Regions from separate parts of the Duganella kummerowiae genome, predicted to be linked through region 3. Evidence: predicted binding sites of a transcription regulator. Region 3 holds the regulator's gene; each other region holds the start of a gene.
What was found. The regulator sigma-54, encoded in region 3, starts transcription at its own class of promoters, with help from an activator protein. The targets are predictions, from matches to a motif close to TGGCANGNAANCTGCTTT.

Region 1 (7,503 bases), on a different contig from region 3:
CTGGGCCGCGCCGGCCACGAGCAGGACGGCGCTGAAACAAAATCTGGTGCGGGTGGTCATGTCCCAATATACCATCCAAAACAAAACGCGAGGAAAGCCTGCGCTCGCCTCGCGTTTCTGCCTTCAGGCGGGCGCCGCTGCTGCAAGCCGGCGCGCTGCCATTACAGCGAGTAGTACATGTCGAATTCCGCCGGGTGGGTGGTCATGCGCATGCGCTGCACATCCTGCATTTTCAGTTCGATGTAGGCATCGATCATGGAGTCGGTGAACACGCCGCCGCGGGTCAGGAACTCGCGGTCCTTGTTCAGGTTGTCCAGGGCTTCTTCCAGCGAAGCGCACACGGTCGGGATCAGTGCGTCTTCTTCCGGCGGCAGGTGGTACAGGTCCTTGGAAGCGGCTTCGCCCGGGTGGATCTTGTTCTGGATACCGTCCAGGCCGGCCATCAGCAGGGCGGCGAAGCACAGGTACACGTTGGCCAGGGGATCCGGGAAACGGGTCTCGATGCGGCGGCCTTTGGGGTTCGCCACGTGCGGGATGCGGATCGAGGCGGAACGGTTCTTGGCCGAGTAAGCCAGTTTCACCGGGGCTTCGAAGCCGGGCACCAGGCGCTTGTACGAGTTGGTGCCGGGGTTGGTGATGGCGTTCAGGGCCTTGGCGTGCTTGATGATGCCGCCGATGTAGTACAGGGCGGTTTCCGACAGGCCGGCATAGCCGTCGCCGGCGAACAGGTTGGAGCCGTCTTTCCAGATCGACTGGTGCACGTGCATGCCCGAACCGTTGTCGCCCACGATGGGTTTCGGCATGAAGGTGGCGGTTTTGCCGTAGCTGTGGGCCACGTTGTGCACCACGTATTTCAGGTTCTGGGTCCAGTCGGCGCGCTCGACCAGGGTCGAGAACTTGGTGCCGATTTCATTCTGGCCGGCGCCGGCCACTTCGTGGTGGTGCACTTCAACAGGGATGCCCAGCGATTCCAGGATCAGGCACATTTCCGAACGCATGTCCTGGAAGCTGTCGACCGGGGGAACCGGGAAGTAGCCGCCCTTGACGGTCGGACGGTGGCCGCTGTTGCCGCCTTCGATTTCCTTGTCGGTCGACCAGGAAGCTTCGTCGGAGTCCACTTTCACGAAGCAGCCCGACATGTCGATCTTCCAGCGCACGCTGTCGAAGATGAAGAATTCGGGTTCCGGGCCGAAGTAGGCGGTGTCGCCGATGCCGGTGGCTTTCAGGTAGGCCTCGGCGCGCTTGGCGATGGAGCGCGGGTCGCGGTCATAGCCCTTGCCGTCGGCCGGTTCGATCACGTCACACTGCATGAACAGGGTGGTTTCTTCCATGAACGGGTCGATGCGGGCAGTGTTGGGGTCCGGCAGCAGTATCATGTCCGAAGCCTCGATGCCTTTCCAGCCGGCGATGGAGGAGCCGTCGAAGGCGTGGCCAGACTCGAATTTGTCGATGTCGAATGCCGACACAGGCACGGTGACGTGCTGCTCTTTACCACGGGTATCGGCAAAGCGGAAATCAACGAATTTCACTTCGTTGTCTTTGACCATTTTCAAGACTTCTGCGGCGGTTATTGCCATGCGTATCTCCTAAAGGAATGTGTGGGTGAGCCGACCAACTGCGGCGGATATTGCTGCACGTCCCCAAATTCAGTGCGACCGAAACTCTGACATTCCTGAAGCACTAATCGTGCCAGCGGGGAACGCATGAGCTTATGAAGCAAGCATCTTTGAACCTGCTGCCAACTGGCACTAAAATCTATCATGTTACCTAGATGCACCAATTTGCCACAGATCGAAATAGCACTACATTGGTGCATTTTGCGCTTATTGCACTATTTTGGTTCATTTTTGAGAAATGTCACAAAAATGCACCTTAATAGTGCAACCAACGGCGCCTGGATCGTCCGGCATCTATAATAAACTCATTACCTTTCTCGGAACAATGCTATGAACACCGCAGACGACCTCCTCCGCACGGCCCGGGCGCGGAACAAGGATTGGGCTTACCAGGGAGCGGTGACGCCCCGGGAAGCGTTGGAATTGCTGCAGGCGGATCCCCATGTGAAGCTGATCGACGTGCGCACCAATGCCGAGCGCGACTGGGTCGGACGGGTCACCATCCCGGAGACCCAGCATGGTGCGGTCCAGTGGAATACTTATCCGGGCGGCATCGCCAACCATGGTTTTATCGAGGAATTGAACGCCATTGCGCGCAAGGACCAAGTGCTGCTGTTCCTGTGCCGCTCCGGCGTGCGCTCGCGTGGTGCAGCCAAGCTGGCCAGCGAGCACGGCTACCAGCACTGCTACGACATCCTCGAAGGTTTCGAAGGCGACAAGGATGAACAGGGCCACCGCAAGAATGTGAATGGCTGGTGCAAGGCGGGATTGCCCTGGACCGGGGCCTGAGGCTGCGTCACACCGCCCAGGGCGTCGTTGCAGCTCCTCGCCGTGCAGGCGCACTGCCTTCGTCGCTGCGCCTCGCCCTGCCCGGTGTGAAGCAGCCTCTGTAAGGCTGCCTCGCTAGACGGGCACGGCGTCGCCCGGCGGTGAGGCCTCGTTCATCAGGAACAGGATGCGCTTGCGCACGAACTGTATGTGGCTGCGCAAGCCGTACAGACCATCCGCGAACGATAGCGGGATGGAGATCTGGTTGACCAGGTCCTCGATCTCGTCCAGCCGCTTGAGCTGGGCCTGGTAAACCTGCATGCGCTGGCCTGGCGGCGCCGTCTCCACCTTCTGCTCCACCGTGCGCAGCTGGCCGTACCAGCGGTAAACGCGCGAGCGGATGCGCCACACGTACAGCGGCGGCACCACTTTCGACAGCGGCAGGATCAGCGCGCCCAGCGCCACCACCAGCACCCACATGCGGTCGAAGAAATTGGCCAGCCAGAAGGTCATGTAGCGCTGCAGGAAGGGCGGGCCGTCCTTGTAGAACTTGGCCGCCTCCGGCGCCACCGGGATTTCCGTGTACCTGGCGGACGGGAACTGGCCCTGTTGCTGGAACCAGCCGGCACCGCCGTGGATGGCGCTGGCAGCCTGCACGAACAGCTCGACCAGGGCCGTGTGCACATCCTCGCGCGCCACCAGGGTGGCGGTGGGCGCGATCAGCTGCGAATCGTGGGAAGGAATGTCGCGCCCCAGGTCGACGATCCCGCGCGGCAGCACCACGTGGGTCAGGAAGGGCAGCTTGCGGGCGTAGGCTTCCGACTGGCTGAAGTCGAACAGCTTGATGCCCGGCGTCTGCAGCAGCATCTGGATCAGCGGCGCTTCCGGCGCCGAAGTGAATACCAGGCCGTCGAGGCGGCCCTCCAGCAGTTCCACCGTGGCCGGGGTGTTGGCCAGCGAATAGCGCTCCACCTCCCCTTTCTCGACGCCGTTCAGCTCCAGGATTTGATTGAACAAGCGCGGCGAACCGGAACCCTTGGGACCAAAATTGATCTTCTTGCCGCGCAGTTGGGACAGCTGGGTAATGGGCGGATGCTGCTTGTCCTCGCGCAGGAACAGCCAGAGCGGCTCGGTGAATAAACTGCCGAGCGATTGCAGGCCTTCGCGGTCGGCCGCCTCCTCGTTGGTGGAACCGCTCTGCACGAAGGCCAGGTCGACTTCGCCGGCCCGCAGGCGGCGCAGGTTTTCCGACGACCCGGCGGACGGCACCAGGGTCACCTTGACGCCATGTTTGGCCAAGGCGGCCGCGTACTTCTTGCCGAATTCCTCGTAGGCGCTGTTTTCCTGGCCGGTGCCCAGCCGCACCGTGCGCGGCGGCGCCGGATCGACCAGGATGTAGGCCAGCACGCACACGGCGGCTATCGCCAGCACGGTGGGACCGGCCGCTACGATCAGGTCCCGGATCGAGAAGCGGGTGAACTTGAGGATTTTCTTCATGTGGTGGCGCATAGCTTTCATGGGCTGATACATTGCCAACAAATGAACGACTATGCAAGGGTAAGTGGCACCGCAAGCGCGGCGCCGCCCCCGCCGCAGCGGGAGCGCGGGGTCAGCGGGCGCAGGCCGACATGTCCGCTGCCGGCGCCCTGGCGCCCGCATTGGTCCCATAGCCGGTCATCGCCGCCACCGCCACCGGCTTGACCGGATGCACGCCATCCTGCTCGATCAGCGGCATCAGGGTGGGCGCCAGCACCGTCAGCAGCTGCACCGGCAGTGCGCTGGTGAAGTCGTAGTTCTTCGATTCCGGCCCGTGCACATAAGCCGTCATGCTGCCGAAGAAGCGCTCGCCGATGTTGAACACGAAAGTCGCCGAGCGGTTCACATAGCGCGACTCGATCAGCCGCCCGCCGCCGCCATACACGTCGAAGCGCTGGTCGCCGGTGCCGGTCTTGCCGCCCACCGGGATGATGGTGCCGTCGGCCTTCACGAAGGCGGCCTTGACCCGCTTGGCGGTGCCGTCAGAGACCACGCCGCGTATCGCATCGGCCACCACGCGCGCCACTTCCGGCGCGATCACCTGTTCGTTATTGGCGGCCTTGGCGCGCGTGACCACGGTGTCATACGGCGTGTCCTGGGCGAAGTGCAGTTTGGAGACGCGCTGGCTGGCCTTGCGCACGCCGCCGTTGACGATGATGCCCATCATCTCGGCCAGCGCCGCCGGACGGTCGGCCGAGGCGCCCAGGGTGGTGGCGTAGGACGGCGTCAGCGAATCGAAGGGATAGCCCATCTTCTTCCACTGCTTGTGGATTTCCATGAAGGCTTCCACCTCCAGCAGCTGGGCGATGCGGCGGTCCTGGGCGTGCTTGCGGTGGGTCTTGAACAGCCAGGAATACACTTCCTGCCGTTCCTGCTCGCTGGCCTTGGTGATTTCCGCCAGGGTGGCGTTGGGGCGGTTCAGCATGTAGGCGACCATCCACAGCTCCAGCGGGTGCACGCGCGCCAGGTAGCCGCGGTCCGGCAGGTTCCACTTGTCGACCGCGTACTGCTCGTACAGCTTGCTGATCTTTTCCGCATCGACCTCGTTCTGCGACGGCAGGTTGGCGTTCAGGAAGGCGCCGAACTGCTGCTCACTGGCGGCCGGATGCAGCATGCGGTGTATCACGGCCAGCCGCACGGGGGTCGGACGTATGGTGTCGACCAGGATGTTTTCCAGCTCATTGGCCGGCTTGCCCTTGTACTTGGCGTAGAAGCGCGCCAGGTACAGCTTGCCCTCCTTGTCGGCGAAGCGCGCCAGGTACTGGGCCCGGCGCGGATCGTCGGCGTCGGCCAGCAGCGCGGCCGAGGAGCCGGGCGTCTCGAACATGTAGTAGCGCGCCACGTCGCGCATCAGGCGCACGAACACCAGGTTGGTCGAATGGCGCAGGGCCTCGGTCACGGTCAGGATCTTGCTGTTGTCTTCCTTGGAGAAGTTGCCGAAGGTGTGCAGGCCGCCGCCGGTGAAGAAGGCCTCGCCCGGATTGCCCGAATACTTGCGCTCCATGGCCGCGTTCAACATGGGCGTCAGCTCGCGTCCGCCCTTCTCCAGCGGCAGCGCCTTGAAGTACTCGATGGCCCACTGGGTCAGGCGGTCCTTCTCGTCCACCTTGACCGCCGCCAGCTCCGCCGCGTTCATGCCGGACAGGCGCTTGTGCAGCTGGTCCATGATGTCCAGGTAGCTGACCAGGGTGCGCAGCTTGGCGGTGGAACCCAGGTCCAGCTTGGCGCCCTCGTTGATGTCCAGCGGCTGGTCGAAATTGTCGGTCTGGATGCGCAGCAAATTGGTCTGCTCTCCCTTCTCCAGCAAGGTGAAGCTGTACACCACGTTGGCCGGATCGCCGTTGCCCAGCATGCCCTTGCCGGTCAGGCCGGCCTTTTGCGCCACCTCGGGGTCGCGCAGGTCGCGCAGCAACTGGGTGACCGTGGTCTGGGTCTGGGCGTCCAGGGTGGTGTTGACGGTCAGGTCCAGGCGGTCCAGGTTGTACATGCGGTTGTCGCCCAGCAGGTTGGCCAAGTGCACGCGGATGGCGTTGGACGCCTTGCGCTCGACGAAGGTCTGCGGCGGCGCCGCCGACAGGCCGTTGCCGGTGGCCGGATGCAGCTTGGCCCGCAGCGCCGCGTCGCGCAACTGCGGGGTGATGATGTTGTTCTGCGCCAGCAGGCGCAAGTGGCTGTTGGCCAGCACTTCCAGGTCCTCGGCGCCGTCGCCCAGGTAGTAGCTGGGGCGGCGCTGGGCGATCAGGAGGCTGAGCGCTTCCTTGAAGGCGATCGGGCTGTCCGGCTGGTCCATCTTGCCGCCCAGGAGGCGCTTGACCTCGTCGAAATCGCGGCCATACCAGACCCACATGCCGTCGCCTATGCCGTTCACCTCGCCGTAGCCCGGCTTGGCCGACAGCGGCACCGTGTTGAGGTAGTCGACCACGATCTGGCGCCGCACCCGGGTGGTGTCCTCGCCGCCCTGGTAGGAGCGCAGGCTGGCCGACACCATCTGCTGCAGCTTGTCCTTCATGGAAGCGGTGCGCCCTTCCGGCGAATGGCGGTATTTCTCGATCTGGGTGGCCAGCGTGCTGCCGCCGGCCGGACGGTGGCTGCCGGCCACGGCGGCGGCGGTCTTTTCCAGGATGGCCTTGCTCAGGCGGTCCCACTCCACGGCCGGATTGCGCTTGGGATGCTGGCTGTCGAGCAGCTCGCGGTTCTCGATGAACAGCAGGCTTTGCACCAGCGCCAGCGGGGTCTGCTCGAACTTCGCATACACGCGCTCCGGATAGGCGGCCGTGAACAGCGGCTGGGCGCGGCAATCGTAGATGTGCAGGCCGGTCTTGGTCTTTTCGCGGTAAGGCGTGAACACGCCCATGTCGGTCACTTCCATCAGCTTGGGCGAGAAGCGCGACTGGGCGCTGATGGCGTAGTCGCGCGCCTGCAGCCGGGACAGGTAATCGGGCAGGTTGGCATAGCCCAGGCGCTCGTCGTACGGGCTGTCCTTGGGATAGCGGATGGCCTTGCTGGGCCCCGGCTCGACTTTCCACGTCATCTTGCCTGCCAGGCCGTGGAAGAAGCGCGCCTGCATCGCCGACGTGCGGGTTTCCTGCACGCCCAGGTAGATGGCGAAGGACAGGCCCACCAGCAGCACCAGGATCAGCGCATTGCGCGAACGCTTGCCGCGTTTGGGCGAGGATGGCGGCGGCGGCGCCGGCTGGGCGTGCGCCAGGTGGGCGGAACTATCGTCGTCGGGCAGCATGGAGTCAGGAGCGGGAGGGGAGTCGGGCACGGCGCGCAGGTGGCGGCGTTTGCTAAAGCCGATGGCGGTGGCGCCGGCGCGCAATTTGCGCACTGCGCGCGCCACGATACGGGGCCGGCGGAAACGTCGATTGCTTAACATATGATTCTGACCGTCAGCTATTTACACAAACCTACTGGCATCCATTGCACCACAACAGCAGCCGGGCCATGGCCGGCACGCGCAAATTATTTTATGCAACTTGAGTTTTTCGCAAAAAAACAACGGCGCTCTCCTTTAAGGAAGAACGCCGTTTCATACGGAGAACCCGGTTCTGAACAGCAAGCTTGCTAGAGATGTTGAAAC
Region 2 (7,503 bases), 170 kb from region 3:
CCACCACCTGGCGCATGATGTTGTTCACGCTGTCGATGGCGCTGGAAATGTCGCTCATGGCGCGTCCCGCCTCGGTCACGGCGGATGAGCCGCTATCGATATCGGACACCGAGGCCAGGATCAGCTGGCGGATTTCGTGCGAGGCGGCCGCGCAGCGCTGCGCCAGGGCGCGCACCTCGCTGGCGACCACGGCGAAGCCGCGGCCCTGCTCGCCTGCGCGCGCCGCTTCCACCGCCGCGTTCAGGGCCAGGATGTTGGTCTGGAAGGCGATCCCCTCGATGGTGCCGATCACCTCGGTCATGCGGGTGCTGCTCTTGGACACCTGGTCCATGGTGGCCATCACCCGCGCCACCACCTGGCCGCCGGCGGCGGCGCTGTGTAGCGCGGTCTCGGCCAGTCGCTGGCCGTGCGCGGCGCTGTCGCTGTTATTGCCGATGGTGGAAGTGATCTCCTCCATGCTGGCGGCGGTCTGCTCCAGCGCCGAGGCCTGGGACTCGGTGCGGCGCGACAGGTCGTTGTTGCCTTCGGCGATCTGGCCGGATGCGCTGGCGATGGCATCGGCCGAGCCCTGGATCTCGCTGACCAGGGAGTTCAGGCTGACGCGCATTTGTTCCAGCGACGCCAGCAGGCTGTCACGCGGCAGGTGCGCGGTATCGATGCCGTGGGCCAGGTCGCCGCTGGCGATCGCGCGCGCCAGGGCCTGGGCCTCGGTCGGATCGCCGCCCAGCTGGCGCATGGTGCCGCGCAGCAGGATGGTACTGATGGCCATGCCCATCAGCAGCACGGCGCCGCTCAGCACCGCGATGATGCCGTAGGCGCGCGCGGCGCTGTCCTTGGCGGAGACGCCGGCCTCCTCGTTCAGGGCGATTTCCTTGGCTTTCAGCCTGGCCGCGGCATCGACCCAGGCCCGCTGCAGCGGACGCAGCTTGTTGATCGCCAGCTCGGTGGCGCGCTGGTGATCGCCGCTCAATCCCGCATCGACCACTTCCTGCAGCACGGGCAGCGCGGCGCGCTCCTGTTCCTGCAGCAGGGCGTAGAGCTGCTTTTCTTCGGCCGTGGTGGACGGTTCCTGATCGAACAGCCGGCCCAGCTTGATATAGTTGTCGCGATAGATGGCGTCCTGTTTCCTGATGCGTTCCTGTTCCTTTTCCAGCATGCCGGCATCGCTCAGCAGGATGATGTTGCGTACCGCGATCATGCGATCCTGGATCGAGGCCGCCAGTTCGCCGGCGTACAGCATTTCCGGATTATTGATGTCGAGAATCTCCCGCACGTTGCGGTCCAGTGCCTTCACACTCAGCATGCCGGCCCCGCCTATCACCAGCGCCAACGACACCAGCAGCCCCAAACCCAGCATTAAACGATATTTCAACTTCAACTTTCTCTCCCTTTAACTGGTTTAACTATACTGCACGGATAGTACACCATTTGTTTTTGGAAAACATGATTGCAATGCCGCATATGCATCGCATACAGGCCGCCTTGGGAGAGGGGGTGTAGTAAAATTACGGTTAACACTTACACCTAAAAACAACGGTCATGAACCCAACTTATAGCGCGCGCAGCAGCAACCGCGATGCGCTTCTGAACGCCCTCGAATCCATCCTGGCGGAGGGGGGAGTGCACCTTGTCACACTGGACGAGGTTGCATCCCGGGCTGGCATCACCAAGGGCGGCTTGATCTATCACTTCAAATCCAAGGAAGCCTTGCTAGTGGGGCTGGTGGAGCGCATGTACTCGCGCTTGGAGGCCAACTGTGCGCCGCCGGGGGCGGACCCCCATTCCCTGAAGCATTTCCTCACCGCACGCATCCACTATGCTTTCGGTCTCAGCGAGCGGGAAAAGCGCTTGATGGGCAGCCTGCTGGTGGCCTCATCGACCTACCCGGCGGTGATGGGCCCGGTGCGCCGCATGTATGAAACCGGCACCGAAGCCCTGGCGCGCTTCCAGGACAGCGCAGGGGTAGGGCTGTCGGTATGGACCACGCTGGATGGGTTTGTGTTATTGGAAATGCTCAACATCCGCCGTTTTACCGAACAGGAAAAACAGCAGATGCAGGCCACGCTGCTGGCGATGGTCGAGCAGCAGTTTGCCGACACGCCGGCTGAGCGGACTGACGCGGACTGACGCGGACTGACGCGGACTGAGGCGCGGCGCAGGCCGGGCTGGCGAAATCCGGCGGTTGTACCGTAGAATCTCGAAATCCACATTCCGAATACTGGTTTGGTTCTTGCTTCGCCGTAAGCCAATGCCCCGACCGTGTCCCCATGATGAGCTCCCGCAACTTGCGCATAGTCGTAGTCAACACCATCATCCACGCTGGACTGGAGGACGACGAGGCATTGCGCGCCCAGGCCGAACGGGCCCGTATCCTGCGCATCGGCCTGCTGGAAGCGGGCTATGACATCATCGCCTCGCTGCCGCCCGATATGTATCTGCCCGAGCGCATCGCCCAGCTGCAGCCCGACATGATCATCGTGGACGCCGAGTCCGACGCGCGCGACGTGCTGGAGCACATCGTCATCGCCACCCGCGACGAGCGCCGCCCCATCGTCATGTTCACCGAGAGCGACGACCAGGAGAGCATGGAGGCGGCGGTGGCGGCCGGGGTGTCGGCCTACATCGTGGCCGGCTTGCACAGCGACCGCATCAAGCCGGTGCTCAACGTGGCCCTGGCGCGCTTCAAGCGCGAGCAGAAGCTGCTGGAGGAGCTGTCCGACACCAAGAGCAAGCTGGCCGAGCGCAAGGTGATCGAGCGGGCCAAGGGCCTCTTGATGCAGCGCCAGAACTTCACCGAGGAGCAGGCGTATCAAAAGCTGCGCTCCATGGCCATGAGCAAGAACCTCAAGCTGTCCGACGTGGCGCAGCGCATCCTCGACGTCGAGGATTTGCTGGGCTGATGCACCATCCAGAATGATGCATTGCGCAATCGCGGTGCGTTAATGTTCACCAATGCGCCACCAAGCGGTGCGCATTCCTCCCTTTGAAACCGATTTGCCCCTGAGAGTGCCTGGCACGCTCATTGCATACGCTATAGGCAAAGCGCAATGATGCGCTTGCTGCGATTTCGCCAACGGCGGTGGAATCCACCAGACAACGACGTCTACCGATCATGAATCCGTTCATGAGGGTGGACGTTTTTTTTTGCCCCAACCAGTTAAAGCCGACTACAAAGGGATGACCATGAAAGACCACCAGCTACACGAGAAAAGCACCTTGCCAGAGGTAACGGACACCGTTAATGTGCCCCGCAGGAATTTTATTCATGGTGCAGCTCTGGTAGCGGGAGGAAGTATGTTGGGATTGGCAACAGGCGGTGTGTGGGCGGCAGGGTCGGACAAGCCGGAAAAGGAGGAAATCAAGATCGGCTTCATTCCGCTGACCGACTGCGCTTCCGTGGTCATGGCCTCGGTATTGGGCTTCGATAAGAAATACGGGGTGAAGTTCGTGCTCAGCAAGGAAGCCTCCTGGGCCGGCGTGCGGGACAAGCTGAACAACGGCGACCTGGACGCCGCCCACGTGCTGTACGGCCTGCTGTACGGCGTGCAGATGGGCATCGGCGGCCAGAAGAAGGACATGGCCGTCCTGATGAGCCTGAACAACAATGGCCAGGCCATCACCCTGTCCAAGAAACTGGCCGACAAGGGCGCGGTGGACGGCGCCTCGCTGGCCAAGCTGATGAACAGCGACAAGCGCGACTACACCTTTGCCCAGACCTTCCCGACAGGCACCCACGCCATGTGGCTGTACTACTGGCTGGCCGCCAACGGCATCAATCCGATGAAGGACGCCAAGGTCATCACCGTGCCGCCGCCGCAGATGGTGGCCAATATGCGGGTCGGCAACATGGACGGCTTCTGCGTGGGCGAGCCGTGGAACCACCGCGCCATCATGGACGGCGTGGGCATTACCGCCACCACCACCCAGGACATCTGGAAGGATCACCCCGAAAAGGTGCTGGGCTGCACGCTGGAATTTGCGAAAAAGTACCCGAACACCTGCCGCGCCGCCATCGCCGCCATCCTGGAGGCGGGCAAGTGGATCGACGCCTCGCTGGCCAACAAGAACAAGATGGCCGAGGCCATCGCCGACAAGTCCTATGTCAACACCAGCAAGGACGCCATCGACCAGCGCATCATGGGCCGCTACCAGAATGGCCTGGGCAAGACCTGGGACGATCCCAACCACATGAAGTTCTACAACGATGGCGCGGTCAACTTCCCCTACCTGTCGGACGGCATGTGGTTCATGACCCAGCACCGCCGCTGGGGCCTGCTGAAGGATGACCCGGATTACCTGGCGGTCGCCACTTCGGTCAACCAGATCCAGCTGTACAAGGATGCCGCCGCCATGACCAGCACCCCCGTGCCCAAGAGCCCGCTGCGCAGCTCCAAGCTCATGGACGGTTCAGTCTGGGATGGCAAGAACCCCAAGGCCTACGCGGCCTCCTTCAAAGTCAAAGCCTGAGCGTCATTCACCTTTTGAAAAGGAAATGTCATGAGCGCCATGTTGAAAACTGGAGCCCCGCTGCAGCCTGCGGCCGCCATCACCGATGTCGCCGCCGTGCTGGCCACCGATGCCAGCCCGGCCAACGCTGGCGCCCCGGTGCGTCCGCGTCCGCCGCGCGCGCCGGTGTCGCTGGCCGCGCGCGGTCCGGGCCGCGCCGCCACCCTGCTGAAAAAAGTGCTGCCGCCGCTGGCCGGCCTGGCCCTGATGGTGCTGGTGTGGCAGCTGATCGCCGCCAACAACAGCAGCTTCCCGACCCCGCTGGCCACCTTCGGGGAAGCCGCCAAGCTGTTTGCCGACCCGTTCTACCGCAACAGCCCGAACGACCAGGGCATAGGCTGGAACGTGCTGGCCTCGCTGCAGCGGGTGGCGGTGGGCTTCGGCCTGGCCGCCCTGGTCGGCATCCCGCTGGGTTTTGCCATCGGCCGGGTCGGCTTCCTGAACGCCATGTTCGGTCCCATCATCAGCCTGCTCAAGCCGGTCTCGCCGCTGGCCTGGCTGCCGATCGGCCTGCTGGTGTTCAAGTCGGCCAATCCGGCCGCCATCTGGTCCATCTTCATCTGCTCGATCTGGCCCATGATCATCAACACTGCCGTCGGCGTGCAGCGCGTGCCGCAGGATTACATGAACGTGGCGCGCGTACTGAACCTGAGCGAGTGGAAAATCCTGACCAAGATCCTGCTGCCCTCGGCGCTGCCCTACATGCTGACCGGCGTGCGCCTGGCCATCGGCACCGCCTGGCTGGTGATCGTGGCGGCCGAGATGCTGACCGGCGGCGTCGGTATCGGCTTCTGGGTATGGGATGAGTGGAACAACCTGAACGTGCCGCACATCATCATCGCCATCGTGGTGATTGGCGTGGTCGGCCTGCTGCTGGAACAGGCGCTGATGGCACTGGCCCGCGCATTCACCTACGAACAAGTCGCCAACTGAGGGGGGCATCATGGAAGATCCGAAATTCATCGATATCCAGAACGCCGAGATGGTGTTCCACACCAAAAAGGGCGTGTTCCATGCGCTGCGCGACATCAACCTGCAAGTGCGCAAGGGCGAATTCATCACCCTGATCGGCCACTCGGGCTGCGGCAAGTCCACCCTGCTGAACCTGATCGCCGGCCTGCTGAAGCCCACCGACGGCGTGCTGCTGTGCGCCAACCGCGAGATTGCCGGCCCGTCGCCGGAGCGCTCGGTGGTGTTCCAGAACCATTCGCTGCTGCCCTGGCTGACCTGCTACGAGAATATCCACCTGGGCGTGGAGCGCGTGTTCGGCCGCGCCGAGACCCGCAGCCAGCTGCGCGAACGCACCATGAACGCGCTGGCGCTGGTGGGACTGACGGCGGCCGAGCAAAAGCGCCCGCACGAGATCTCGGGCGGCATGAAGCAGCGCGTCGGCATTGCCCGCGCGCTGGCCATGGAGCCCAAGGTGCTGCTGATGGACGAGCCCTTCGGCGCCCTGGACGCGCTGACCCGGGCCCACCTGCAGGACGAGCTGCTGAAGATCGTGGCCGCCACCAAGTCCACCGTGGTGATGGTGACGCACGACGTGGACGAGGCGGTGCTGCTGTCCAACCGCATCGTCATGATGACCAACGGCCCGGCCGCCACCATAGGCGAGATCGTCAACGTGGAACTGGAGCACCCGCGCGACCGCGTGGCCCTGGCCCAGGATGCGCGCTACACCGAGTACCGCAGCGCCGTGCTGGAATTCCTGTACCGCAAACAAGCCCATCCCGCCAAGGAAGCCGCGTAATGTCAGCCGCCGCAATCCCGTCCGCCGTCCCGGCCGCCGACGCCAAACCCATCCCGGGCGAGGTGTTCGGTGCGCTGATCAACCTGTCGGGCCGGCGCCGCTTCACCTCGCAGCGCATCGTGCTGTACGCGCTGCTGGCGCGCCAGGGCGAGGCCGATGCGCTGGCCACGGCGCGCGAGGCGCTGGGGCTGTTCCGCGGCGCCCATGCGGCGCTGCTGAAGGAAGCGGACGGATTGCCCGGCGTGTTTTGCAGGGAGTTGCAGCAGGCGTATTTCGGTCCCCTCCAGGGCGACAGCCAGATCGTGCAGTTCATGGACCTGGCCGAGCGTACCTTGACCGCCATCGAGCGCGGCTGGACCCAGTGCGAGCAGCTGCTGGCGCAGCTGGTGAACAGCACCACGCCGACCCTGTCCATCCTCAACCAGATCACCGCCATCTACGAGGAACAGGCCAAGCTGCACGCGCGCCTGATGAAAAAGCAGCTGCGCGGCGTGATCACCGATATCGAGACCATTGCCAAGCAGGCGCGCATGGTGGCCTTCAACGCCCGCATCGTGGCGGCGCGCGCCGGCCCGGCCGGCAAGGAATTCTCCGTGGTGGCCGGCGTGCTGGCCAACATCACGGGCGAGATCGACGAGATGGTCAGCACCGCGCTGGCCACCGCAGCTTGAGGGAGAGGATGATGCATAGCCAAGATAGTGTGACCCAAGGTAGTGTGACCCGAGGTAGTGTCACCCTGGTCGGCGCCGGTCCCGGCGACCCGGAACTGCTGACCATCAAGGCCATGCGCGCCATAGCACGCGCCGACGTGCTGCTGGTGGACGACCTGGTCAGCGAGGACATCATGGCGCATGCGCCGGCCACGGCGCGCGTGATCCAGGTCGGCAAGCGCGGCGGCTGCGCCTCCACGCCGCAGGAATTCATCGAGCGCCTGATGGTGCAGGAAGCCCGCGCCGGCCACCACGTGGTGCGTCTCAAGGGCGGCGACCCCTATATGTTCGGACGCGGCGGCGAGGAACGCGCCACCCTGCGCGCCCATGGCATTGCGGTCGACGTGGTGCCCGGCATCAGCAGCGGCCTGGCGGCGCCCACCAGCATCGGCGTGCCCATCACGCACCGCGCCTGGAGCCAGGGCGCCGTGTTCGTCACCGGCCACGGCAAGGATGCGGCGTCGGAACCCAACTGGAAGGCGCTGGCGCAAAGCCGCCTGACGCTGGTGATCTACATGGGCGTGGCGCGCTGCGAGG
Region 3 (7,503 bases):
ATCTGCTGGAAGTGCGCGGGCTGGGGCTGCTGGACATCAAGGCCATCTTTGGCGAGACGGCGGTGCGGCGCAAGATGCGCCTCAAGCTGATCGTGCACCTGGTGCGGCGCGGGGCGGCGGACGAGGAAGTGGAACGGCTGCCGTTCCAGTTCCCCACCGAGGATGTGCTGGGGCTGCCGATCCGCAAGGTGGTGATACCGGTGGCGGCCGGCCGCAACATCGCCGTGCTGCTGGAAGCCGCCGTGCGCAACACCATCCTCCAGCTGCGCGGCATCGACACGCTGCAGGAGTTCATGGAGCGCCAGCGCCAGGCCATGAGCGGAGACTAAGCATGCACATCGTCCTCATCACCGGCATCTCCGGCTCGGGCAAGTCGGTGGCCCTGAACGTACTGGAAGATACAGGCTACTACTGTGTCGACAACCTCCCTCCCGCTCTGCTGTCCAACCTGGTCTCCACCCTGGTGGCGGAAGGCACGGACATGCTAGCCGTGGCGGTCGATGCGCGCAGCGCCGAATCGCTGGCCGGCCTGCCGGCCGACGTGCAGGCCCTGCGCCAGCTGGGCCACGACGTGAAGGTGATGTTCCTGACCGCGAACACGCATTCGCTGGTGGCGCGCTTTTCCGAAACGCGCCGCAGCCACCCGCTGTCGCATGAACTGCGTCCGGGACAGAACCCGGCCGCGCGCCGCACCCTGATCGAATGCATTGCCGAGGAACGCGAACGGCTGTCGCCCATCGAAAAGCTGGGCCACGTGATCGATACCTCGGAAGCCAGCGCCAACAAGCTGCGCGGCTGGATCAAGGACCTGGTGGCGATCGAGCGCGCGCCGCTGACCCTGTTCTTCGAATCGTTCGCCTTCAAGCTGGGCGTGCCCATGGACGCCGATTTCGTGTTCGACGTGCGCGCCCTGCCCAATCCGTATTACGACCTGGCCCTGCGCCCGCTCAACGGCCGCGACGCGCCCGTAATCGACTTCCTCAATGCCCAGCCCAGCGCGGTGGAGATGTACAACGACATCCGCGCCTTCGTGGAAAAATGGCTGCCCTCGTTCAAGACCGACAACCGCAGCTACCTGACGGTGGCGGTGGGCTGCACCGGCGGCCAGCACCGCTCGGTGTACATGGCCGAGCGCCTGGCGCAGTACTTCCACCCCGCCGAGCGCGTGGTGGTCAGGCACCGCGAACAGTCCTGATCAGCCCACGAGCCCGCGCAGCGGGTGGGCGTAGCCGGGCCATACCGGCTCGAAGAACTGCGCCACCATGTCGCCGCCAACCTGTTCCAGCGCGGGCGGGTTCCAGCGCGGCGCGTGGTCCTTGTCGACCACCAGGGCGCGCACGCCCTCCAGCACCTCGCCATGCTCGAAGCAGCGCCGCACCAGGCTGCGCTCCATGCGCAGGCACTCGGCCAGCTCCAGCGTGGCGCCGCGCCGTAGCAGCTCGTGGGTCACGCACATCATCAGCGGCGAACGGGCGCGCATGGCGTCCAGGGCTTCTTGCGCGAAGGGGCTGGGGTCGGCCGCCAGCGCGTCCATGATGGCCGGCACGGAGCCGGCGCTGAAATGGCGTGCGATGGCGTCGCGCTGCGCCTCCAGCCTGCCTGCCTGCAGCTGCGCGCGGAACGGCGCGGCAAACGCGGCGATGGCGGCGCGCAGTCCGGCGCCGGGCGTGGCGGCGACCAGCTGCGCCAGCGCCCCCAGGTGCGTGGACGGCACATAGTGGTCGGCCAGCCCGGCATACAGCGCGTCGGCGGCGTGAATGGCCAGTCCGGTCAGGCCCAGGTAATGGCCCATGGCGTGCGGCGCGTGCGACAGGAAGTGGCTGCCGCCCACGTCCGGGAACAGGCCGATATTCACCTCCGGCATGGCCATGCGGGTACGTTCGGTGACGATGCGCACCCGCGCCTGCGGGCCGGCCTGCGAGATGCCCATGCCGCCGCCCATCACCACGCCATCCATCAGCGCCACATAGGGCTTGGGATAGTGGTGGATGAGGTGGTTGAGCGCGTATTCCTCGGTGAAGAAATCCTCCAGCAGCGCCGCCCGCGGCGTGCGCCCGACCTCGTGGAAGAAGCGGATATCGCCGCCGGCGCAGAAGGCCCTGGCGGCGCTGGAGCGTATCAGCACGGCCGTCACGTCATCGCTGGCGCGCCAGTCCAGCAGGGCGCGTGTGATGGCGCGCACCATCTCCAGCGACAGGGAATTGAGGGCCTGGGGACGGTCCAGCGTGATGACGCCGGCGCCGTTGCTGATGCTGGTCTGGACGAATTCGCTCATGGCCCATTCTACCGCGCCACGTGCTCCAGCGGATTGGCCAGTTTCAGTTCTCCGCCCAGGCGCGGATAGCGGGTCGGGTTGGCGGCCGCCAGTTCAGGCTTGCCCTCATGGCGGGCATAGATCACGGTCCACGACATCTCGCCCGGCCCCACCGGCTCCTGCTCGACGCCGGCGGCCCTGGCGATGCCGGACGGGTCGCGCGCGGCGGCGATGGTGTAGCGCACCAGCTGGTCCAGCCTGGGCGAGTGCACGTCCAGCACCGAGGCCAGCATGGACAGCGGTACGGCCGAGAACACGTGGTAGTGCAGCGCCTTGGCGGCGCGCGCCATCTCGGCCGGCAGCGAGCCGTCGTCCGCCACCTGTGTCATGGCGTGGTCGAACACCTTGCGGCCCCAGGCCAGGCGGCGCTGGTCGCCGGTCACGGCGCCGGCGGCGGCCACCGCCAGGCCTTCCCAGTAGTAGTGGTTGTTGCGCACGCCCTTATGCGCGTCCGAATGCTGGATGGTGGCGTCGGCGATAGTCCCCAGCCAGCCTTCGATGGCCTGGCGCTGCTGCTCGCTGGCGGCCGGCTTGACGCGCGCATAGCTGAGCGAGAGGCCGGACAGGGTCCATTTGCGCTGGTACCAGGACTGCTCCGTGCTCAGCTTGCCCAGCATGGCGCCCTGCCCGGCCCAGGCCGACAGCCATGCCAGCGCGCAGGCGCCGTCGGCGGCCTGGCCCTGCGGGTCGGCCTGGTAGCGGCTGGCCGCGCTCGACACTTCGCCGAGGAAATCCTCGATGGGTTTGGTGTTGGCGATGTTGCGGGCGCGCAGTACCGGGTCGATCACGGAGTGATGGCTGTCGGTGTAGTAGCCGTTGGCGTCGATGTCGATCACGGCCGGCGGCGCCGGCTTGCAGGCAGGTGCGGCGGCGGAGACGGACACGGCGGCGCTGAGCAGCAACGATATAAATAATTTATCAAGTTTCATGCAGCCACTCGCAGAAGGAAAACGTTTACCTTAACACAGGCAAAAAAGGGCGCCAAGCGCGCCCTTCGTTGTGGAGCCGGCGTGGGGTCTAGACGGCGGCGGTGGGTTCGTAGCTGTCGGGCAGGTGTTTGATGGCGTCGTGGCCATGCTGCTGGACTTTGTCCTTGTATTTCATGACTTGCCGGTCGAGCTTGTCGATCAGCGTATCGATGGCGGCGTACAGGTCTTGCGACAGGCTTTCCACGTACACGGTCTTGCCGGACATACGCAGGTTGATTTCAGCCTTTTGACGTTTCTCTTTCTCTTTAAGGTTATCGACCGTGAGGATCACGGCGATATCGATCACTTGATCAAAGTGGCGGGTGACGCGCTCCAGCTTGTTCTGCACGTATTCACGGATAGCCGAAGTCACTTCGAGATGATGACCACTGATGGTGAGATTCATACACACTCCTAAAGATGATGTCGCCTTACGGCCAGTGCGGGCGCCCATTGCCGCCGGGCGCGCAGTGGCCAATGCACTACAAAGACTTGCGGAGGCTGACTGGAGGGATTTTCAAGGCTTCGCGATACTTGGCAACAGTACGTCGCGCGATCACCATGCCCTGTTCTCCCAGCATGTCCGCAATCTTACTGTCGGATAAAGGATTTTTAGGGTCTTCTGCTCCTGTCAGTTGCACGATGAGCGCCCGTATCGCCGTCGATGAGGCTTCGCCCCCCGCTTCGGTGGCGACGTGGCTGCCGAAGAAATATTTCAACTCAAACATGCCATGCGGGGTCAGCATGTATTTCTGAGTTGTTACCCGAGAAATAGTACTCTCGTGTAAACCCAGTGTATCAGCAATTTCGCGAAGCACAAGGGGTCTCATGGCGACGGCGCCGTGCGAGAAAAAATTCTTTTGCCGTTCCACTATCGCCTGCGCCACGCGCAGGATGGTGTCGAAGCGCTGGCGCATGTTCTTGATCAGCCACTTGGCTTCCTGCAGCTGAGCACCCATGGCGCCCTCGCCCTTGCCCTGCTTGAGCAGGTTGGCGTACATGGCGTTCACGCGCAAGCGCGGCATGACGTCGTTGTTCAGGCTGACCTGCCAGCCGTTGCGGCCCTTCTTGACGATCACGTCCGGCACCACGTAGTCGGACACGTCGGACGCGAAGGCGGCGCCCGGATGCGGATTACACTGGCGGATCACGGCCTGCGCCTCGCGCAAGTCTTCCTCGTCGCAGTTGAGGGCTTTTTTCAGCTTGTTGAAATCGCGCTGGGCAAACCAGGCCAGATGCTGTTCGACGATGGTCAGCGCCATGCGCCGCGTCACCAGGGGCACGCCGGGCATGCGGCGTATCTGCAGCGCCAGGCACTCGGACGCGTTACGGGCGCCCACGCCCACCGGGTCGAAGCTTTGCAGCAGCGTGAGGGCCGTGCGCAGCTCATCGAGCTCGATCTCCAATTCTTCCGGCAGGCGCGCGTGGATGTCCTCCAGCGGCTCTTCCAGGTAGCCGTTCTCGTCCAGCGCATCGATGATGATTTCCACCAGCGCGCGGTCGCGCATTTCCAGCACCGTCACCCGCATCTGCTCCATCAGGTGCTCGCGCAGGGTGCAGTGGCCCGCTTCCAGTTGCGGGCGGGAATCCTCGTCGTCGTTGTTCTTGCTACGGCCGGCGTCGCCCCAGTCCATGTCGGCCTCGGGGGTGGTGCTGTCGGTGTCGGCGGCCGGGCCGTCATAGGCCTCGCCTTCGCCGGCCGGCGCAGCATTGTCGGGCGTGTGCACGGGATCGGCGCCGGCCTCGGCGGCGCCGGCCGGCTGGCTGATGGCGCCATCGGACAGCAGGCGCACGGAGTGGTCCAGCGGGTCGTCCAGCCTTTCCAGCAAGGGATTTTCGGTCAGCAGCTGTTCCAGTTCCTGGTGCAATTCCAGCGTCGACAATTGCAGCAGGCGTATGGACTGCTGCAGCTGCGGCGTCAGCGCGAGATGTTGCGAGGTACGCAGTTGCAAAGACTGTTTCATGGATCTACATACGGAAATGTTCACCCAGATACACGCGACGCACCGACTCATTGGCGATGATGTCGTCTGGCCGGCCTGATGCCAGTACCGTGCCCTGGTTGATGATGTATGCGCGGTCGCAAATGCCCAGCGTCTCGCGCACATTGTGATCGGTAATGAGGACGCCGATGCCGCGCTCCTTGAGGAAGCGCACGATGCGCTGGATCTCAATCACGGCAATCGGGTCGACCCCGGCGAAAGGTTCATCGAGCAGCACGAAGCGCGGGTTGGTGGCCAGGGCCCGCGCGATCTCCACGCGGCGCCGCTCGCCGCCCGACAGGGACAGCGCGGCGTTGTCACGCAGCTTCTCGATTTGCAAATCGGCTAGCAGGGTATTGAGCCGTTCATCAATTTCCGCCTTGGATAAAGGCTTGCCGTTGACTCGCTGGATTTCGAGCACGGCGCGGATGTTTTCTTCCACCGTCAGTTTGCGGAACACGGACGCCTCCTGCGGCAGGTAGGACAGTCCCAGCGCCGCGCGGCGGTGGATGGGCAGGCGCGAGATGTCGGTCCCGCTGATATCGATGCTGCCCGCATCGGACGGCACCAGGCCGACGATCATGTAGAACGAGGTGGTCTTGCCGGCGCCGTTGGGGCCCAGCAGGCCCACCACTTCGCCGCACTCGACCTGCAGCGACACGTCATGCACCACCTGGCGCTTGCCATAGGTCTTTTGCAGTCCGCGTACGATCAGGGTGCTGCCGCAGCTGGCCATGTCCATTATTTCCCCTGTGGCGCTGGTTGCGGCGCGGCGTTGGCCGGGTTCTTGCTGGATGGCTGTATCACCATGGAGCCGCGTCCGCCGCCCACCTTGCTCTCGCCGGTGGAGGTGTTCTTGACCGCGAAGAATTCCTTGCGGCTGTCGTAGGAAATGAATTCGCCATCGACCTGGTCGGCCGGCTTGCTGCCTTCCAGGCGCTTGATCTGGGCCTTGGAAAACAGTTTGACCAGCTCGGTCTTGCCATCGTATTCGATGCGCTCGGCCTGGCCTTCGACCCACTGGTCGCCGGCGCCGTCGCGCTTCTGGCGGAAGGTGGCCATGGTGCCGGGCGAATTGGTCAGGGTGACGTACTGGTAGCCCTCAGGGTCCTCGGTCACCACCGCCTTGGGCGACTTCATCAGCAGGGTGCCGCGGGTCAGGATCACGTTGCCGGTGAAGGTCTTGATCTGCTTGACGTCGTCCACTTCCAGCTGGTCGAACTTGATCTCGGTGGGCTTGTTGGAATCGGCCTTCTCGGCCTGCGCCACGCCGGCGGCGCCGCCCAGCAGCAGGGCGGCGGCGGCCAGCAGTAATTGCATCGTATGTCGTGTCATGTTGGGTTCTCCTGGTGCTCAGCGCGCGCCGCGCGGCGGCACGTCGATCTGGCCGCGCCCGTACAGGGTGATCTGGCGCGTCGCGTTGTTGGCTTTCATGCCGCTGCCCTGGGCGGTCGACTTGCCCATTTCCAGGTGCACCGGCTGGTCGGTTTCCATTCTTTCCTCGTCCGGGAACACGGTCAGTGCCGGCGTGGTCAGGCGCAGCGGCTGGGCCGCCGCCGTGGCGGGCCGCACCACGTCCACGCTGCCGTTCAGCTGGACGCGGGTGTTGCCCTCGTCTACGCGGGCGGTGTCGGCCCGCATGTTCATGGGAGGCTGGTCGGTGGCCAGGCTGTGCACGATGGGCTTGTCGATCACCGAGGAATCGTCGATGGGCCGGTGGGTCAGCTTGTCGCCCGAAATGATGTAGGCCGGCTGGCCGTTCTTGCCGGCCCGCACGAAACTAAAGCGCTCGACGATGTAGTCCGGCTCGCTGCGGTGCTGGTCGACCCATGCTTCCTGGCCGGCCTGGTTGACCACCTGCACCAGCCAGGTGGTGCCGACAGCGACAAATACGCCCACCGTCATGATCAGGGTCAGGCGCCAGCGGTGGGCGGTACGTTTGCGCATCACCATCCTCAGGCCTGGAAACGGGCCAGGATATGGGCCACGGGTTCGATGGGGGTGAAGGTTGCCGTCATCAGATCACCTTGGCGCGGGTCAGGTCGTGGATGTGCAGGGCGCCCACCAGCTTGCCGTCGGCGTCCGTCACCAGCATCTGGTTGATGCGGTACTGCTCCATCACGGCCACGGCGTCCACCGCCAGCTTGTCCGGGCTGATGCTGCGCGGGTTGGGGTGCATCACGTCGCGTATCACCACCTGGGTAAAGTCCTGCACCTTCTCGATCATGCGGCGCAGGTC
Region 4 (7,503 bases), on a different contig from region 3:
ACCCCAGCCCCTGGCCGTGGAACTGCAGCACCGTCACACCGCCGAACAGGTAGGCGCCGGTGATCACGTTGCGCGGCTTCCAGGTGGCGAACACCACCTGCGCCAGCGCGATCCAGCCGCGGCCCGCCGTCATGCCCTCCACCCACATGGGGGTCAGGGCCAGCGACAGGTAGGCGCCGCCCAGGCCGGCCATGGCGCCGCCAAACAGCACCGTGCCGTAGCGCAGGCCGATCACCGGGAAGCCGATGGCGTGGGCGCTGTGCGGCGATTCGCCCACCGCGCGGATGACCAGGCCCAGGCGGGTGCGCGCCAGCATCCAGCCGATCAGCGCCACCGCCAGCAGCGAGGCGTACACCATGGCGTCGAAGCGGAACAATAGCGGCCCGATGAAGGGAATATCGGACAGCACGGGGAAGGCCAGGTGCGGCATGGGCGCCACGGTCTGCCCCACCAGGCCGCGCCCGATGAAGGCCGACAGGCCGATGCCGAACAGGGTCAGGGCCAGGCCGGTGGCGACCTGGTTGGTCTGCAGGGTCAGCACCAGGAAGGCGAAGATCAGCGCCAGCGCCATGCCGGCGGCGGCGGCCGCCAGCAGGCCCAGGCTCATGGAACCGGTGCCCAGGGTGACCATGAAGCCGACCACGGCGCCCACCAGCATCATGCCTTCCAGGCCCAGGTTCAGCACGCCGGAGCGCTCGGTCACCAGCTCGCCCATGGAGGCCATGATCAGCGGCGTGGCGGCGCCGGCCGTGCTGGCCAGGAAGGCGATCAACAATTCGGTATTCATCAATGGCTCTCCACAACGGTGGCGGGGGTGGCGGAGACCGCCGGCAGCGCACGCTGGCGCGGCTTGAAGCGGTAGTGGATGAACAGGTCGGCCGCCAGCAGGTAGAACAGCAGCAGGCCCTGGAACAGGCCGGTAATGGCGGACGGCAGCTGCATCTCGATCTGGGCCGACTCGCCGCCGATGTACAGCAGCGACATCAGCAAGGAAGCCAGCAGCACGCCCAGCGGATGCAAGCGGCCCACATAGGCCACGATGATGGCGGCAAAGCCGTAGCCGGGCGACACCGACGGCTGCAGCTGGCCCAGCGGACCGGCCACTTCGCCCACGCCGGCGATGCCGGCCAGGCCGCCGCTGATCATGAAGGCCACCCACACATTGCGCGGTTCGGAAAAGCCGGCGTACAGGGCGGCGGCCGGCGCCATGCCGCTGACCTGCATGCGGTAGCCGGCAAAGGTCTTGTTGCAGAAGAACCAGGCGCCCGCCACCACCAGCAGCGACAACGGGAAGGCGGCGTTGGTGCGCAGCCCTTCCATCAGCAGCGGCAGGGTGGCCGAGTCGCTGAACATCTTCGATTGCGGGAAATTGAAGCCGGCCGGATCGCGCAGCGGGCCGTGCACCAGGTAGCTGAGGTAGAGATAGGCGACGTACACCAGCATCAGGCTGGTGAGGATTTCACTGGTGTTGAAACGGGTGCGCAGCAGGGCCGGTATCGCGGCCCAGGCCATGCCGCCCAGGGCGCCGGCGATGATCATCAGCGGCAGCACCCACCAGGCCTCCACGCCGTCGAAATACAGGGCCACCACGCCGGCCGCGATGGCGCCCATGGTGAGCTGGCCGTCGGCGCCGATGTTGTTCACATTGGAGCGGAAGCCGATCGCCAAGCCCACGCCGCACAGGATCAGCGGGGTGGCCTTGAGCAGCAGCTCGCCCACGCCGTACAGCGTGGTGGCGGGCTTGATGAAGTACACGTAGAACGCGTGCAGCGGCTCCTGGCCGAGGAAGAAGAACATCACCGAGCCGGTGATCAGCATGGCCACGGCCGCGATCAACGGCGAGGCCAGCATCATGCGGCGCGATGGTTCGGGACGGAGTTCAAGCCGTGACATGGTGGGGCGCTCCTTGCGTGTTGGCAGGTGGTTCGGTGTGGTCGAAGTCGCCGCTCATCCACACGCCGATCTGGTTGATGCTGGTGGCCGAGGCCTGCACCGTGCGCGACAAACGGCCGTCGGCAATCACGGCCAGGCGGTCGCTCATCATGAACAATTCGTCGATTTCCTCGGACAGCACCAGCACCGCCACGCCCTGGTCGCGCATGTCGATGATGGCCTGGCGTATCAGCATGGCCGCGCCGATGTCCACGCCCCAGGTGGGCTGGGCAAAGATCATGACCCTGGGCGCCAGCGCGATCTCGCGCCCGACAATGAATTTCTGCAGGTTGCCGCCGGACAGGCTGGAGGCGGCCGAGGCCTCCCCGCCGCATTTCACGTTGAAGCGCGCGATCACCTGGCGCGCGAAGTCGCGCACGGCGCCGCGCTGGATCAGGCCGCGCTTCAACATGCCGGTGTTGGCGGCCGCGACGTAGCCGGTCAGCAGCGCGTTGTCGGCCAACGACAGCTCGGGCGCGGCGCCCCGTCCCAGCCGCTCCTCCGGCACGAAGCCCAGGCCCAGCTGGCGGCGTTGGGCCGCGTCCAGCCTGCCCACATCCTGGCCGCACAGGCGGATCGCGCCCGCCAGGTCCACCGTGCGCTCGCCCGACAGGGCCTTGAGCAGCTCCTGCTGGCCATTGCCGGACACGCCGGCGATGCCGACGATCTCGCCCGCGCGCAGGCTCAGGCTGACCTCCTTCAGGTGGGTGCCGAAGGGATCGTCGCTGCGCAAACTGAGCTTGTCGACTTGCAGCAGCACGGCGCCCGGCTCGCGCGGCTGGTGGCTGCAGGTGGGCAGCTCGCGGCCTATCATCAGCTCGGCCAGCGAGCGCGCGCTTTCCTGTTTCGGGATGGCGGTGCCGGACACGCGCCCGCCGCGCAGCACGGTGGCCTGGTCGCACAGGGCCTGGATCTCGTCGAGCTTGTGGCTGATGTACAGGATGCTGACGCCCTCGGCGGCCAGGCGGCGCAGCGACTCGAACAGCTTCTGCACGGCGTCCGGGGTCAGCACCGAGGTCGGCTCGTCCATGATCAGCAGGCGCGGCGACTGCAGCAGGCAGCGCACGATCTCGACCCGCTGGCGTTCGCCCACCGACATGCTGTGCACCAGTTTGGCCGGATCGAGCGGCAGGCCGTATTGTTCCGACACGGCCCGGATGCGCGGCGCCAGCTCGGCCGGCGTGGTCTTCTGGTCCAGGGCCAGGGCGATGTTCTCGGCCACGGTCAGGGTCTCGAACAGGGCGAAGTGCTGGAACACCATGCCGATGCCCAGCTTGCGCGCATCATGCGGCGACTGTATCTGCACCTGGCGGCCTTCCCACATGATCTGCCCGGCGTCCGGCTTGGTGACGCCATAGATAATCTTCATCAGCGTGCTCTTGCCGGCGCCATTCTCGCCCAGCACGGCGTGTATCTCGCCCGGCATGACGGTCAGGTTGACGTCCGCATTGGCCACCACGGACGGATATATCTTCGAGATGCCCAGCATCTGCAAGCGCGGTTCGACGCGCAGCGGCGGGACCACCGTGTCATTCATCGGCCTACCTCCCTCTGAATCTGGAAACTGTATACAAGTATTTGATCTGTTCAGCCTAAAGGCAGACGCAAGTTACGTGCCACGGCCGTCCCGGGCAGCCCGCATGCCTGCTGAGCCTTGGCACAAAAAAATGCACTGAATAAAACATGCAAGTTCACCACAAAAGTGCGCGCGCGGCGATTTGGTCACCAAAACGGCACAGATTTCGTACACAATCCATCGCCACGGTTGATACAAACCGCAGGCACACGGGTGAGCACAATTCCTGCTTTACGAAGGCATCGAGCAATCGCTTTCGGAGAAACCAGCAATGAGCAACCCGCATCCTGCGCGCCCACAAGGCAAGCGCAAGCCCGCCAGTTCCAAGCCGGAACCCGCTGCACAGGCGGAACAGGCCGTGCGCACCAAGCGCGGCACCACCGCCATCGACCTGCGCATCTACCGCGCCGTGGTGAACGCCGTCATGAGCCACCGCCTGCCGCCCGGCACCCATCTGGGCGAGGCGGATTTCTGCGAGCTGTACCAGGTCAGCCGCACCACCGTGCGCAAGGCCCTGCAGCGCCTGGCGCACGACCACATCATCGAGCTGCGGCCCAATCGCGGCGCCGTGATCGCCTCGCCTTCGCCGCAAGAGGCGCGCGACATCTTCGCGGCGCGCCGCGCCATCGAGCGCGAGATCGTGCCGCTGGTGATACGCAGCGCCACCCCGTCCTCGCTGCGCCAGATCCGCGAGGCGCTGGACGCCGAGGACCAGGCCCGCCGCAGCGGCGACCGCGCCAACTGGATACGCCTGGGCGGCGAATTCCACCTGCTGCTGGCCGAACTGGCCGGTAACCAGGTGCTGCAGCGCTTCATGCAGGAGCTGGTGTCGCGCTGCTCGCTGATCATCGCCCTGTATGAGACGCCCGGCGCGCCCATGTGCGAGAACGACGAACACCAGGACCTGATGTCGCTGATCGAACAAGGCAAGGAGCAGGAGGCGCTGCACCTGATCGAGCACCATCTGCTGGAGATCGAGGCGCGCCTGCGACTGGGCGAGCCTGACCGCAAGATCAACCTGGCGGAAGCGCTCAGCGGATACTGATGTAGATCAAGATTGCATACAAAGCGTGCGTGCAATCGCACCAGCCGGGAGCTTGCTTCCCGCTAATGGTGCATCCGAAGGGACTAAGGCCGGCCTCTCCCATAGGAAATAGTCTGGCCCGCTAATTGCTAGGAAGGTAAGCGAGATTGAATCCAATCTGATCTGCGAATTGGATTCAAAGACTTTATTTTGTGTTTCGGCTGTCTTCCTATCACCGTCAACCTGACCCAGGAGTTTGCTAAATGTCCCATCTCGTAAAGCGCACCGCCGCCCTCGCCCTACTCGCCAGCTGCGCTTGCGCAGCCGGCGCCGCCGACTGGAGCGACACCTCGCTGAGCTATCGCTATGGCACCAAGTTCGCCGAGCCGTTCAACAATAACGACATCACCAAGAACATCGTCAACCTCAGCAGTGTGTCGGGATACAAGTACGGCAAGAACTTCTTCAGCGTGGACCTGCTGATGTCGTCCGACCTGGACCCGTCGGCGGCCGGCTCCAACAGCGGCGCCCACGAGGCCTACGTGGTGTACCGCCACACGCTGGACCTGGGCAAGATCACCGGCAACAATTTCTCCGGCCCCGGCATCCGCGGCCTGGGCGCCACCCTGGGCTTCGACTACAACAGCAAGACCGACGCCGGCTACAACTCCAAGAAGCGCATGGTGGTGGCAGGTCCGACCCTGATGCTGGACGTGCCGGGCTTCCTGGACGTCAGCCTGCTGGCCCTGTGGGAATCGAACGCGCCTTACAACACCTTCACCAACCAGGCCACGCCGCGCTACTCGTACAAGACGCACGCCATGCTGACCGCCGCCTGGGGCGTGCCGTTCAGCCTGGGCATCCCGCTGTCGTTCGAGGGCTACGCCAACTTCATCTCCGCCAAGGGCACCAATGAGTTTGGCGGCGGCACTGCGCCCGAGACCAACATCGACGCCCAGGTCATGTACGACCTGAGCGCAGCCGTGGGCGCCCCCAAGAACACCTTCAAGGTCGGCGTCGAGTACCAGTACTGGAAGAACAAGTTCGGCAATCCCGACAAGAACAATCCCGGCGCCACCGCCAAGACCCCCATGGTCCGCGCCGAATACCACTTCTAAGCACCCACCCACCGTATAAGGAACCGCATGATGAACCGCCGCAAACTGATCGCCCTGGCCGCGCTGGCCGCCCTGGGCCTGGCCGCCGCCCCGTCGTACGCCGCCGAACCGCTGAAAGTGGGCTTTGTCTACGTTGGCCCGGTGGGCGACGCCGGCTGGACCTACGCCCACGACGCCGGCCGCCAGGCCCTGGAAAAGGAGCTGGGCGCCAAGGTCAAGACCACCTACGTGGAAAGCGTGCCCGAAGGCGCCGACGCCGAGCGCGTGATCCGCAAGCTGGCCGCCGACGGGAACAAGCTGATCTTCACCACCTCGTTCGGCTACATGAACCCCACCGAGAAAGTGGCCAAGGCCTATCCTGGCGTGGTGTTCCTGCACGCCACCGGCTTCAAGCAGGCCAAGAACCTGGGCACCTATGAGACCAACCTGTACGAAGGCGCCTACCTGAACGGCATCCTGGCCGGCAAGATGAGCAAGTCCAAGGTGATCGGCCTGGTGGCCTCGTTCCCGATTCCCGAGGTGATACGCAACATCAACGCCTACACCCTGGGCGCCCAGAGCGTGAACCCCGGCATCAAGACCAAGGTGATCTGGGTGAACTCGTGGTACGACCCGGCCAAGGAGCGCCAGGCCGCCGAGACCCTGGTGGCCCAGGGCGCCGACGTGCTGGCCCAGAACACCGACTCGCCGGCCACCCTGCAGGTAGCCCAGGAAAAAGGCGTGTACGCCTTCGGCTGGGACTCGGACATGAGCAAGTTCGCGCCCAAGGCCCACCTGACGGCGGCCACCAACAACTGGGGCGGCTACTACATCGACACCGCCAAGGCCGTGATTGCCGGCACCTGGAAATCGGCCGACACCCGTGGCGGCCTGAAGGAAGGCATGGTCAAGATGTCGCCCCTGAACCCGGTGGTCCCGGCCGACGCGGCCAAGATCTTCGAGGAAAAGAAAGCCGCCATCGCGGCCGGCAAGTTCCACCCCTTCACCGGCCCCATCAAGGACCAGTCGGGCGCCGTCAAGTACCCGGCCGGCACCGTGGTGCCGCTCAAGGACCTGCTGGGCATGAACTTCTACGTGCAGGGCGTGGAAGGCACGATACCGAAGTAAGCGCCACCAGGCCATGAACCGTCACTCCCGTGAAAGCGGGAGTCCATGCCGAGGCCGCGTAGACGCCCACCCGGCATGGGCTGCCGCCTGCGCGGCAGCGACGCGACTACAACGTAGGACACGATAATGAATATTCCCCTGCGCGACCCCGTGGTCATGAACGACTGGCACCCGGTCGCCCTGTCCACCGGGCTCGCCCCCGGCGCCATGGCCGCCAGCGAACTGCTCGACACCCGGCTGGTCCTGTGGCGCGACAGCGCCGGCCAGGCCCACGCCTGGGAAGACCGCTGCCCGCACCGCGGCGCCAGACTGTCCATGGGCGCCATCGTGGACGATACGCTGCGCTGCCCCTACCACGGCTGGACCTTCGGCAGCGAAGGCCGCTGCCGCCACATTCCCGCCCTGCCCGACCTGTCCGGCGACCGGCTCAAGGCCCAGGTGGCCACCTACCAGGTGCAGGAAGCCTACGGCCTGCTGTGGGTCTGCCTGGGCACGCCGGCCCACCCCGGGCCGCCGGCCTTCCCCGAATGCGCCGACGCCGGCTTGCGCAAGGTCTGGTGCGGCCCCTACGACGTGGCCAGCAGCGCCCCGCGCATCGTCGAGAACTTCCTCGACATGGCGCACTTCGCCTTCGTCCACGAAGGCATCCTGGGCGAACAGCAGCAGGCCGCCATCGCCGATTACACGGTCGAGACCTTCGACGACCCGCACTACGGCAGCGGCATCCGGACCCGCGACTGCCGCGC

Region 1: a site for sigma-54 is predicted at 1,675-1,692, ahead of glnA (type I glutamate--ammonia ligase). Genes of this name have one in related genera too.
Region 2: a site for sigma-54 is predicted at 3,012-3,029, ahead of ACLB1G_RS08330 (CmpA/NrtA family ABC transporter substrate-binding protein). Genes of this name have one in related genera too.
Region 4: a site for sigma-54 is predicted at 4,668-4,685, ahead of ACLB1G_RS25220 (outer envelope protein). Genes of this name have one in related genera too.

Annotation. Positions count from the first base shown of each region.
Region 1 covers NZ_JBKFEH010000009.1:481,714-489,216, reverse strand. The annotation lists gene ACLB1G_RS13225 (DUF4124 domain-containing protein) at 1-60, opposite strand, end outside; gene glnA (type I glutamate--ammonia ligase) at 162-1,577, opposite strand; gene ACLB1G_RS13215 (rhodanese-like domain-containing protein) at 1,947-2,405, shown strand; gene ACLB1G_RS13210 (TAXI family TRAP transporter solute-binding subunit) at 2,520-3,881, opposite strand; gene ACLB1G_RS13205 (transglycosylase domain-containing protein) at 3,994-7,158, opposite strand; gene ACLB1G_RS13200 (competence/damage-inducible protein A) at 7,488-7,503, opposite strand, start outside.
Region 2 covers NZ_JBKFEH010000008.1:111,867-119,369, reverse strand. The annotation lists gene ACLB1G_RS08345 (methyl-accepting chemotaxis protein) at 1-1,372, opposite strand, end outside; gene ACLB1G_RS08340 (TetR/AcrR family transcriptional regulator) at 1,540-2,127, shown strand; gene ACLB1G_RS08335 (ANTAR domain-containing response regulator) at 2,271-2,900, shown strand; gene ACLB1G_RS08330 (CmpA/NrtA family ABC transporter substrate-binding protein) at 3,178-4,467, shown strand; gene ntrB (nitrate ABC transporter permease) at 4,498-5,439, shown strand; gene ACLB1G_RS08320 (ABC transporter ATP-binding protein) at 5,450-6,256, shown strand; gene ACLB1G_RS08315 (methyl-accepting chemotaxis protein) at 6,256-6,927, shown strand; gene cobA (uroporphyrinogen-III C-methyltransferase) at 6,939-7,503, shown strand, end outside.
Region 3 covers NZ_JBKFEH010000008.1:285,734-293,236, forward strand. The annotation lists gene hprK (HPr(Ser) kinase/phosphatase) at 1-329, shown strand, start outside; gene rapZ (RNase adapter RapZ) at 332-1,195, shown strand; gene ACLB1G_RS09080 (enoyl-CoA hydratase/isomerase family protein) at 1,196-2,275, opposite strand; gene ACLB1G_RS09085 (alginate lyase family protein) at 2,284-3,243, opposite strand; gene hpf (ribosome hibernation-promoting factor, HPF/YfiA family) at 3,332-3,688, opposite strand; gene ACLB1G_RS09095 (RNA polymerase factor sigma-54) at 3,765-5,246, opposite strand; gene lptB (LPS export ABC transporter ATP-binding protein) at 5,251-6,006, opposite strand; gene lptA (lipopolysaccharide transport periplasmic protein LptA) at 6,006-6,599, opposite strand; gene lptC (LPS export ABC transporter periplasmic protein LptC) at 6,618-7,211, opposite strand; gene ACLB1G_RS09115 (KpsF/GutQ family sugar-phosphate isomerase) at 7,282-7,503, opposite strand, start outside.
Region 4 covers NZ_JBKFEH010000021.1:127,195-134,697, reverse strand. The annotation lists gene ACLB1G_RS25240 (ABC transporter permease) at 1-787, opposite strand, end outside; gene ACLB1G_RS25235 (ABC transporter permease) at 787-1,893, opposite strand; gene ACLB1G_RS25230 (ABC transporter ATP-binding protein) at 1,880-3,469, opposite strand; gene ACLB1G_RS25225 (GntR family transcriptional regulator) at 3,780-4,553, shown strand; gene ACLB1G_RS25220 (outer envelope protein) at 4,796-5,650, shown strand; gene ACLB1G_RS25215 (BMP family ABC transporter substrate-binding protein) at 5,678-6,757, shown strand; gene ACLB1G_RS25210 (aromatic ring-hydroxylating dioxygenase subunit alpha) at 6,884-7,503, shown strand, end outside.